2 linked regions of the Companilactobacillus allii genome follow. The protein of the gene in region 2 interacts with the protein of the main gene of each other region in a pairwise test. Links are inferred from orthologs where the notes say so. Each region holds a gene or a part of one and is shown on either strand. Other genes may lie near its edges.

What was found.
Region 1: the proteins of rplK (region 2) and prmA interact in binary tests that used the Escherichia coli proteins (3 or more experiments, as listed by UniProt). The link is inferred for Companilactobacillus allii from one-to-one orthologs.

What each region holds. Positions count from the first base shown.
Region 1 is NZ_CP019323.1:1,912,753-1,918,347, forward strand. What follows is about bases 2,769-5,594. They hold prmA (50S ribosomal protein L11 methyltransferase), read left to right. Parts: upstream 2,769-3,635; coding sequence 3,636-4,553; downstream 4,554-5,594. Other genes in these bases: BTM29_RS09475 (hypothetical protein), read left to right, coding at 2,866-3,045; BTM29_RS09480 (hypothetical protein), read left to right, coding at 3,161-3,565; BTM29_RS09490 (RsmE family RNA methyltransferase), read left to right, coding at 4,534-5,283; BTM29_RS09495 (hypothetical protein), read left to right, coding at 5,293-5,594. Also shown: BTM29_RS09455 (M20/M25/M40 family metallo-hydrolase), read right to left, coding at 1-528; BTM29_RS09460 (hypothetical protein), read left to right, coding at 809-1,519; BTM29_RS09465 (hypothetical protein), read right to left, coding at 1,691-1,873; BTM29_RS13090 (hypothetical protein), read left to right, coding at 2,026-2,154; BTM29_RS09470 (YbaK/EbsC family protein), read right to left, coding at 2,208-2,720; more of BTM29_RS09495, read left to right, coding at 5,595-5,595. UniProt on the Escherichia coli protein: Methylates ribosomal protein L11.
Region 2 is NZ_CP019323.1:66,905-72,925, forward strand. The notes cover bases 1,883-4,716. They hold rplK (50S ribosomal protein L11), read right to left. Parts: upstream 3,596-4,716; coding sequence 3,170-3,595; downstream 1,883-3,169. Other genes in these bases: rplJ (50S ribosomal protein L10), read right to left, coding at 1,883-2,207; rplA (50S ribosomal protein L1), read right to left, coding at 2,401-3,081; nusG (transcription termination/antitermination protein NusG), read right to left, coding at 3,721-4,260; secE (preprotein translocase subunit SecE), read right to left, coding at 4,359-4,547; rpmG (50S ribosomal protein L33), read right to left, coding at 4,561-4,710. In the rest of the region: BTM29_RS00350 (nucleoside deaminase), read right to left, coding at 115-603; BTM29_RS00355 (class I SAM-dependent methyltransferase), read right to left, coding at 608-1,210; rplL (50S ribosomal protein L7/L12), read right to left, coding at 1,299-1,667; more of rplJ, read right to left, coding at 1,701-1,882; BTM29_RS00395 (sigma-70 family RNA polymerase sigma factor), read right to left, coding at 4,795-5,346; 23S rRNA (guanosine(2251)-2'-O)-methyltransferase RlmB, read right to left, coding at 5,524-6,021. UniProt on the Escherichia coli protein: Forms part of the ribosomal stalk which helps the ribosome interact with GTP-bound translation factors.

The DNA.
Region 1 (5,595 bases), 1.8 Mb from region 2 along the record:
AAGTTTATCGGTCACTAACTTTGAAGTTGAATTACTTGGTTCACCAACAATTAAAGCTGACAAATCGTTTGCATATCCAGCATCAGATAATTGTTTTGCTCCTAATTCACCCATCTCTTCACCAACAGTAGCAATGAACTTAATATTTCCTTTGAATGAGTCATCCTCATTCAATTCTATCAAGGAAATAGCCATTCCGGCTAGTCCACCTTTCATATCAGATGTTCCACGGCCAAATATTTTGCCGTCAATATGTTTAGGGTTAAAGGCTGCGTTGTAATTCCACTTACTTTCATCAACTGGAGCCACAACATCTTCGTGACCGGTGAATCCGAGAATAGGACCATCGCTATTTTTAACAGTGGCGATTAAGTTTACACGACCCTTGTCATATTCCACCAATTCTGTTTGGATGTTATGTTTTTCAAAAAGGTCCTTCAAATAGTTAGCTACGACCTCTTCATTACCATTAACAGTATTCAGTTTGATTAAATCATCCAGGATCTCTAATCTTTCATTCTTTTCCATTTTCTAGTCCTCCACGTGTATATTATGTATAATAGTAGATAGTTCAATAGTAACATTATATTATTATTTTTTTGAAAAACGGTAACAAAAGAGGAAGAAAAATTGAATTTATTGATGAAAATTGACAGATATTTAGGAATCTTTCTGCTGATTGTTGCTCTATTAGGTTTTATCTTCAACTGGTTTACGAATAATTACCTTTGGTCAGCAGTTGGAGCAGGTTTATTATTAATAATTATTTCGTTTACGTCTGATAAAAATACCCCTAAGGAGAAATAGCATGGACGATAATAAGAATATGACATTTGAAGACTACTTAATGACTAATTCTATGAATTTTGCCAATAGATATGGAGAAGTTATTGAATGGGTTGAAAAAATTGAAGTGGCAGTTAATACTGAATTGAATCTAGTAGATGACGCCGATAGTAGAATGGAATTAATGTCATATAAGAATATTTCATATGATTGCACACAAATCCTCTATGATCTAAGTTATGAATTTGCTAGGTTCAATGGAAATATTACGAAAAAAGGTATTGGAGCCATTACTTTGGAACAAGCCATTTTATTCCAATCGACTAATGAAGAAGATGGCGTTAAGGCTGAGTTTGATGATTACAAGAAGTCTCATGTTAATGCCTATGACTCTCTTTTAGATATGATTGAGATCCTTAATAAATTGTCAGATCGTTATCCATGGGTTGAGTATGGTAACCCTGAGAGTAGCTTTAAGATTGATTTGATGGATTCCTTTATGATGATTGGTCAATTCTACTTCATGGGATTGGGTGAATACTCAGAATCAGATTCAGAATCATATATCGGTATGATCAATCCGATGATTGCACAATTAGACATAGAAGGCGAAATTGAAGGCGACGTACTAGAATTCGAAAATTCATACGTTACTGATGCAGAAGATGCCATCACAGAAGGACTTGATCGTTTGGCTGCTGATCAAGCTGGAGTCCCTTATATCCAAGAATAAGTTAAAAGTGTTGTGACAAACTTCGTTTTTACTCAAATTTGCAGTGAAAACGTGTGAAAATGCACAATTTTTTCCACTTAACAAAAATAATTCCGATATTCACTTTCGCGAATACCGAAATTATTTACGTTAATGTTTGGAAATTGCCCGTGCATTTTCACACTCTTTTTTTTAATTTACTTTTTTACGACCCTCAGGTGTATATTGATTTGCTTTATGTCTACGATATAGATAGTAAATCACACCGGCAATTGCCAAAATAACAATCATAGGAATTACTAGATGTATGATGAAAAATCCGGCTACTGCAATAATTACAACCCATTTCAAAATATTTAATAGTGTTTCGGCCATGAAAATCTCCTTCTTAATGTGTGCCTATATAATCTTACTTATGACACTTATTGTCAAGAATTTAAGAAAAAACTTGACTATGGTGTTTTTACCTAGTATAGTAACAGCTATCGCTACCTCTTGAAACGGAACAAAAAGGAGGCGTGAATAATATGAGATATAGAATTCTATTAGATTTAGATAATCAATTATTCACAGCAGTTGATATTAATAATAGCAATCGCTTTGGTAACGGTACAACCATTGAAAAAGCTATTGCAAATCTTAAACACGCTGCTTAAAAATAAAAAGATCGAGACAATTATGTCTCGATCTTTTTTGTATCCAAAATAAATTATGCTTCAGGTTCATCTACAGCAAATTTTCCAAAGGTTGCCTCAACTGATTTGGCTAAGTCATGTGGTTCAACTAAAAGAGATTGACCGAGCTTTCCAGCTGAAACTATGATCTTATCTGCTTTGTCAGCTTCTGTATCAAAATAAATAGGGTAGTTATGTAGTGAACGAATACCGACGGGGCTATTTGCACCATGTTCAAAGCCACTAGTCTTTACTAGATCTTTTAAAGGAACCATGCCTACTTTTTTGTTACCTGATAATTTGGCTAGCAATTTATAGCTGATGTGTTTATCCAAAGGTAACATCCCTACAAGTGGACCGGTTTTATTGCCCGTCAATACAAGAGTTTTGTAAATTTTATAACCATCTTTTTCGCTACCATCGTTGACGAGTTCTTGTGTATCACCGGATGCTTGGGTCGGGAAGGTCATAGGTTCGTATTCAACCTTTTTTTTATCAAGAATTTTTTCTACTAGTGTTTTTTGTATTTTGTTTTTTTTCTTACTCATATTTCCACCTGACTGTCTATATACCATCTATGATAACAAACTGATATATTTTTTAAAGTAAGGGATGCTGACAACTCAGAAATAATTAATAATTTTTAATTATTGTTATATAATGGTTAACGTTATAAATGAAGGAGCGATAATTATGAGTTTTTTTAGACACAAGCAAGAAATTGACCCTGCTGATAATGACTTTAGCAAAATATCACAAGAAATCAAAAAGAGTCCAGAAAAACTATCTGAGGCACAAAGACTTTTTAAGGATAATGAAGCTTTGAGAAAACAGGCGACTGGTATTAAAAATGTTAAGAACAATAAGGAATAAAGTATCGAATCTGATACTTTATTTTTTTCTAATACATATATAAGAATAAAATTATGCTTTGCATAATTAAATATTTATGATATTATATAAAAAAAGAAATTGAGGTGGAGAATTTATGAATTTCATTAATGCAGAGAACACACATATATTGGAAACAAATGTTTTTGTAGAAAGATTTTTAACTTATAGGGATGTATTCGTTGAATATTTTAAAACTATGAACCTCATTGAAAGAGGAGAGGCTTTGACTTATGAAACTTATTCTCGCCTAGCTGATAACTACGTGATAAATATCAAACGTTTTATTAAGTTGGGTAATTCATACATTTCAAAGTATCATTTAGAGGAAACAGAATTTTACGATAGTTTGAATAATTACTTCGTAGCTTTAATTGATGCCTTAAACTACCTAGACTATGAAAATAACATGGTAAATAAACCACAAGTAGCCAAGGCACGTGCAGTAATTCGTGATAGCGAGATAGACTTTATGAATGAAGTTCAATCATATATGGGATAAGACGCGAAAAACGTCTTTTTTTTATGTCCAAGTTCTAGTAATCTTATAGTTAACGAAGCGGAGGTAAATTATGATTTGGAAAAAGGTTAGTGTATTGATTCCTAGTACTTTAAATGAAGAGATTATTTCTGATACTTTTATAGGAATTGGTGCTAATGGTGTTGAGATAGTTGATGATGATAATGACGAAGTAAAAACAAAAGTAAATTCTTATTTTGATGAAGACAGCTATGATTCAGGATTAATTGAAAAATTACGTAGTGAGATCGATAAATTATCAAACTTTGGATTTAATGTTGATGGTGTTGAGATAAAAGAGAGCTCAGTTGATGAATCTTCTTGGGAGAATGAGTGGAAACAATATTATCACCCAGTTCATATCAGTCATTATTTGACAGTGGTACCAAACTGGGTTGACTATACGCCAGATAATAAAGATGAACATATTATTGTTATGGATCCAGGCAAGTCTTTTGGTACTGGAACACATCCCACAACATTTTCTTGTATGCAGGCACTAGAGATGATTCTTGGCAATGTTAATTCATTGTATGACGTTGGTACAGGTTCTGGAATACTTTCCATACAAGCACGTCAACTAGGTGTGAAAGATATAAAGGCATTTGATCTAGCTGCCGAAGCAGTAGAAGCAGCCAAAGAAAATATCAAATTAAACCCTGGTTGTGAAGATATAGAAGTATTTGAGAATTCTCTTTTGGATGGATTCGATGGTAAAGTTGACGTGATCGTAGCCAATATTTTGGCAGATGTTATTCAACAATTTATTCCAGATATTGAATCTCACTTAAATAGTAAAGGTTTTGTCATTTTATCTGGTATTATTAATGAAAAGGAAAAATTGATAACTGATCAAATGAATGAACATGGATTCTCTCCAATAGAAGTCCTGCATTTGAAAGGTTGGTCAACTATGATTTGTAAGAGAACAAAAGATATCGAGGAACAAGATGGAGCAATACTTCGTTAAAGAAACAATCAAACAAGGATTATTTGAGATTTCTGATAAAGAAATTTATAAACATGTAGCAACTGTGTTACGTCATAGAATAGGTGATGTGATTTATTTAGTAGATGAAAATAGTGAACTTTTTGAATCTACAATTAAGAACATCGATGCAGAAAATAAGCTTATTTCAGTTGAAACAGTTAAAAGTGACAAGCCTTCAACTGAGATGCCAATAGATGTAACAATAGCTTGCTCACTTTCTAAAAAAGATAAAGTTGAATGGATAACACAGAAATCAACTGAATTGGGAGCCAAGAGAATTGTTTTTTTCAATTCGAAATATTCAATCATGCACTGGAAGTCCAATGTAGTTGAAAAGAAAATGTTACGTTTACAAGAAATTGCAAAAAATGCGGCTCAACAATCAAAGAGACGTATCATACCTGAAGTGATTTACTTAAAAGATATTTCAGAGTTAAATAAATTTACTGAGGATTTGAAATTAATAGCTTATGAAGAGTCGGCTAAAGATGGTGAGAGCAGTATTCTTGCTCAATCACTGAATAAACCGCATAATTCAGTCGTTTGTGTATTTGGTCCTGAAGGTGGAATTTCCTCTGATGAGGTAACTGATTTGGAATCTAACGGATTTGTATCGATCGGATTGGGCCCAAGAATAATGCGGGCTGAAACAGCACCGATGTATTTCCTATCAGTGCTATCATATAGCTATGAACTTAATTCAAAATGAGGAATAAAAATGAAGAATCTTTGGAACAAAGTTGAAAAATCTAAATCTACTTATATTGCACTAATATCTATCGTCTTAGTATTTATCATGCCTATATTATTCAATTTATTTAATTTGGGTAGAACAAATAGAATTGTCTGGTTATTCTTTGTAATCAATGTGATTTTTTCCGGCTTTATTGGCTGGTTTACAAGAAAATATCAGTTGTCTTTTTTCAACTTGGCAATTTTCCCAGTAATATTTGTTATTAGCGTGTTTGTTAAATATGGACGTTATGGGTATTTTTTGGCAGGAATATACTTAGTATTAAGT
Region 2 (6,021 bases):
ATAACAAAAGGCACATGATGCAACTCACTTAGTGCTGCTTTCTTCCGAATCTGACACGATTCACAAGAGCACCATTGCCCTAAGGCCTTTCGGCAATAACTATCATACTATAAATTAATTCTTTTTACCACTATTCAGACGGATTTCTCTAAAGAAGTTTCTTAAAAGATCCCCAGTTTCTTTTTCCTTAACATTTGCCAATACAGTTGGCTGATGATTATAGCGTGTCTCAGTCAATAAGTTATTGATGGATCCTACCGATCCTGCTTTAGGATCATTAGCACCAAAAATGACTTCTTCAATACGACTATTAATAATAGCACCAGCACACATTGGACATGGCTCAAGCGTCACAAAAAGACTTGTGTTCTCTAATCTCCAACTGCCAATAGTTCTACAAGCTTCTTCTATTGCAATTATTTCAGCATGCTTAATAGCATCCTGAGTCTCTTCTCTTTCGTTAGATCCACGACCAATTACTTCACCAGTTGTATTATTAACAATAATACAACCGATTGGAACCTCTGATCTACTCTTGGCTTTCAAAGCTTCACCAATAGCTTCGTCCATATAATTATTAATTTGTTCTTCCGAAAAAATCATATTATTATGCCAACTTGCTTCTCAAGATATAATATCCCTTAGATTTAGTAACGACATCAACATTACCATAAGTAGCTTCCATTAATTTTTTAGCTGATGGAGCACCTTGTTTCTTTTGAATAACTATCCATAGCTCGCCGTTTGCCACTAAGTGACTTGCAGCACCACTAATTATTCCAGAAACAACATTTTTACCAGCACGGATTGGTGGATTAGAAACTATCAATGAATAATTTTCAGTAACTTTTTCATACATATTGGATTCAAAAATATTAATATTATTCACTTTATTGGATTTAGCATTCTTTTTAGCAAGATCTATAGCACGTAAATTAACATCCGTCATGTCTACATTACGCTGGTCTTGTTCTTTTGCTAGAGACAACCCGATTGGTCCATAACCACAACCTACATCTAAGATATTACCCGCAGGAATGTTTTCAAAATCAATTGCCTCAATCAAAACTCGTGATCCAAAATCCACTGTTTGTCGTGAGAATACCCCACTATCTGAAGTAAAGGTAAAATTATTATTTCTTAAAGTAAAATTGAAATCTTTTAGTTCATGTTCTAGATCAGCTGAATTCTCAAAATATTGATTAGCCATATTGGTTTCCTTCCTAAACGAAAATGAGAACAAAAAAATAATCCTCTTACGAGGATTAATTTTATCATAATAAACTTATTAAAAGTTATTATTTCAATGTAACTGTTGCGCCAACAGCTTCAAGTTTTGACTTCATGTCATCAGCGTCAGCCTTAGCAACGCCTTCCTTGATAACCTTAGGAGCACCATCAACAAGGTCCTTTGAGTCCTTCAAGCCAAGTCCAGTGATACCACGAACTTCCTTGATAACCTTAACCTTTTCTTGACCTGCTTCTGTAAGTTCAACATCAAATGAATCCTTTTCAGCAGCAGCTTCGCCACCTGCAGCAGCACCTGCAGCAACTGGTGCAGCAGCTGTAACGTCAAATTCTTCTTCGATAGCCTTAACAAGGTCGTTAAGTTCTAGAATTGAAGCATCTTTTAAATCATCGATAATCTTTTGTGTATCTAAAGCCATTTTAATGTCCTCCAAATTATGTTTGTTTTTTAATTAAGCAGCTGGTTCGTCGTCTTTCTTTTCAGCAACAGCTTTAACAGCCAATGCGAAGTCGCGAACTGGAGCTTGTAATACAGATACCAACATAGATAGCAAGCCATCTCTGTTTGGTAGTGTTGCAAGTGCTTGAATTTCTTCAAGTGTAGCAGCCTTGCCTTCGATGATTCCACCCTTGATTTCAACGGATTCAACATCTTTGGCATATTTAGCAGCAACCTTAGCAGGTGCAACTGGATCTTCATTAGAATAAGCGATGGCTGTTGGGCCAACGAAGAATTCTTCAAGACCATCTAATCCAGCTTCTTCAGCAGCACGTCTTAAGACAGTGTTCTTAATAACCTTCATAGTAGCACCTTGCTCACGTAATTCGGCACGCATAGAAGTAGCTTGTTCAACTGTAAGACCTAAGTAGTCAACAACAATAACTGACTTAGCATCCTTTAAACTAGCAGCAACTCCTGTAACTAGTGCTTCTTTTTGTGATAATTTTTCTTGCTTCATTTTTATGTTTCACCTCCACAATTTATTTAGTTAACTCTACAAATTTCGGCTAAAATAAAATCTCTGCGCCCGAAAGACACAGAGATTAATTAACAATCTTCTGGCCTCGGCAGGATATTAAGATTCACATCACCTGAGTCTTCGGTAGAAATCAACTATTGTACGTTATCATTATTTTGGTTATTAGTCAACACTAAGCGTTGATCTTTAGACCAGGGCCAAATGTTGATGTCATATTAACACTAACAATATAGTTACCCTTCAATGATGCTGGACGTGCCTTTGCGATAGTTTCGTAGAATGCGTCAAAGTTAGCAGCAATCTTCTCTGTATCAAATGACAATTTACCAATAGGTGCGTGAATCAATCCATTAGGATCTACACGGTAAGTAACTTGTCCAGCCTTAACATCGTTAACAGCCTTTGTAACATCCATTGTTACAGTACCTGTCTTAGGGTTAGGCATCAAGCCTTTAGGTCCAAGTACACGACCTAAACGTCCAACTTTAGCCATCATTGGTGGTGTTGCAACAGCAACATCAAAGTCCAACCAGCCATCTTGGATCTTTTCAACAAGATCATCAGAACCAACGATGTCAGCACCGGCAGCTTCAGCAGCCTTTGCTTGTTCACCTTCAGCGAAAACGATAACCTTTTGTGATTTACCTGTTCCGTTAGGTAGAACAAGTGCACCACGAATTTGTTGATCAGCTTGTTTTGGATCTACATCCAAGTTAATAGCAACTTCAACAGTTGCGTCAAATTTTGCGTAATTTACTTTCTTAAGTAAGTCAGCAGCTTCTGAAGCAGTGTAAGATTTGTTCTTATCAACTTGCTTCATAGCTTCTATATAATTTTTTCCATGCTTAGCCATGCTAAGTTCCTCCTTGCTTTGTGGTCATATTGGGGATTTTCCCCTCCCACTTGTTAGGAATACTTTCGTATCCTTATAAACTGCTTGTCTAGTCTTCTACTGTAAAGCCCATACTTCTTGCAGTACCAGCGACCATACGCATTGCAGATTCAACACTTGCAGCGTTTAGGTCTTTCATCTTGGTTTCAGCAATTTCGCGAACTTGGTCGTTTGTGACTTTGGCAACTTTATTTTTGTTAGGTTCGCCAGAGCCCTTTTCAACACCAGCAGCCTTCTTCAATAGAACTGCTGCAGGTGGTGTCTTAGTAACGAAGTCGAATGAACGGTCTTCATATACTGAAATAACAACAGGAATAATCATTCCTTGTTGGTCTTGTGTACGTGCATTAAAGTCCTTTGTAAATGCAACGATGTTAATACCAGCTTGTCCTAAAGCAGGACCAACTGGTGGAGCTGGAGTAGCCTGACCAGCAGGAATTTGTAATTTTACTACGTTAGCAACTTTTTTAGCCACGGTGCATACCTCCTTAGTCCGTGATGTGGTAATATTGAGAATCTAAATTTTCTCTCCCACATGCATGTTTAAAAAACATACCATGTAATAGTAGCACGGATTATATCCATTATCAATATTATTTATTATTTTTGTACGTCACTAAAGTCAACTTCTGTACTAGTCATACGACCAAACATATCGACATCGACCTTAAGTTTATCGTGATCTGCATCAATCTCTGTAACTTTACCAGTCATTTTTGAGAATGCACCTTCAATGATAGTTACACTTTCACCAACTTCAAAGTCGTTTCCGGCTTCAACACTGATTCCAAGATCATCTAGAATATGATCGATTTCTTCTGGTAATAGTGGTGCTGGCTTACTACCTGAACCGTGGCTTCCAACAAATCCAGTAACACCAGGTGTATTACGCACAACGAACCAAGATTCATCGCTCATAACCATCTCAACCAAAACATATCCTGGGAATGTTTTCTTCATTTCTGTCTTTTGTTTACCATTTTTTGTTTCTGTCTCTTCTTCTTCAGGAACAACTGCACGGAAAATATAATCTTCCATACCCATTGATTGGGCACGTGATTCTAAGTTCTCTTTAACCTTGTTTTCGTATCCTGAATAAGTATGTAGAACATACCATTGTTTATCGCCAGCTTCAGCCATAATTTCCTCCAAAAAAATCAAAATAAAAAAACTTCGAACAAAGCCGAAGTTTTCTCTCATTAATTCAATCATATCAAATTATTGAATTAGTTACAATGTTATTTGCTTCCCATAATGAATTGTTGCAATAAGGCAACCAATGCCCAGTCAACAGCTGCAAAGAAGATAGCGTACATCAATGATGTTGCTACAACAGTCCATGTATCACGTCTGTTTTCCTTAGCAGTAGGCCAAACAACTACTTTCATTTCTTTTTTAACGCTACCGAAAAATTTAAATAATTTCATTTAGTCCTCCAAATTAACGTGTTTCTTTATGTAAGGTATGTTTACCACAATGTTTACAAAATTTCTTAACTTCTAGACGTTCGGTTCTATTAGGATTCTCAGAAATCGTGTAATTTCTTGATCCACAAACGCTACAAGCTAATGCTACTTTTCTTAATCCCATGATTCTCTCCACATTCTATGCAGTTTATATCTTTACTAGTATAGATTTTTAATACATAAATGTCCATGACAAACACATGACAAATTATAAATATTGCATCATTTTCATCCTACAACGACTTGCTGCACGATTTAACTGGTTTGAATTACAGCTTCCAATTTCACATGCAATTTGCAATTTTACTTCCCCAAGTAAAAATTGCAAGGCCACAAGCTCCAGTGCACTTAGTTCAGAAATAGCTTCCTCAAGATAGCTAGAAGTATTTAGCAAATGAACATAATTTTGAATAAATTCTGCTGGATCATTGCTCTCAATTAACAATTCATATGAACACGCAAATTGGTTAGCTTGTCGTTTAAATGTGTTCTCTCTTCTGACAATATCAATAATATGATTTTTAAATTTTAATTTAAAAAAGCTTCCAAACTTCGAACCACTCGCACCATCAAAAATTTGACAGGTTGAGTAACATACTAAAAGTGCTTCTTGATACCAATCATTTCGATCATAAAGGCCAATTTTATATTGAAAATACATATTGTCAATCATCGGTTTATAACGTTGAACTAGTGATTCTAATGCTTCATTGTTTTTCTCCTTTACTAACTCAATTAGTTCTACTTCAAAAGTGTTCATAAATTATCCCCTAAATTATTTTGTAACTGTATTACATATTTAAAATTAACACGGATTTTATGCCTTTTTAAGAGAACATTTGTTTACAAAAAGTTCGTTAAAACTTTAATCCGTTGGGGAATGAAAACCATATTACAAAAAAAGATTCCACTATATTAGTGAAATCTTTTTTTATTATTATGAATGTCTTGAAGCAAATGCTTGATACAACAATACACCTGTTGCAACACTAGCATTTAAACTTTGAACATGTCCAACCATTGGTATGCTTAAAGTTTGGTCTACTTGCTTTTGAACTAAAGGAGACACTCCTTTACCTTCATTACCTATAACTAATGCCACAGCACCTTTAGCGTTCCATGTACGATAGTTATTACCTTCCATGGCTGTACCAAATATCCAGATGTTTTGTTTTTTCAAATCATTAATTGTATTAACTAAATTAGTAACACGAACAACTGGGACGTGCTCAACTGCACCTGTAGATGTCTTAGCAACAACAGATGTCAATCCGGTCGATCTGTGCTTTGGCACAATAATTCCGTGCACGCCAACTGCATCTGCTGTTCTTAATATCGATCCTAAGTTATGTGGATCTTCAATTTTATCTAATATCAAAATGAATGGATCTTCATTCTTTGCCTTTGCGGCCTTAAAAATATCATCTAATTCTGC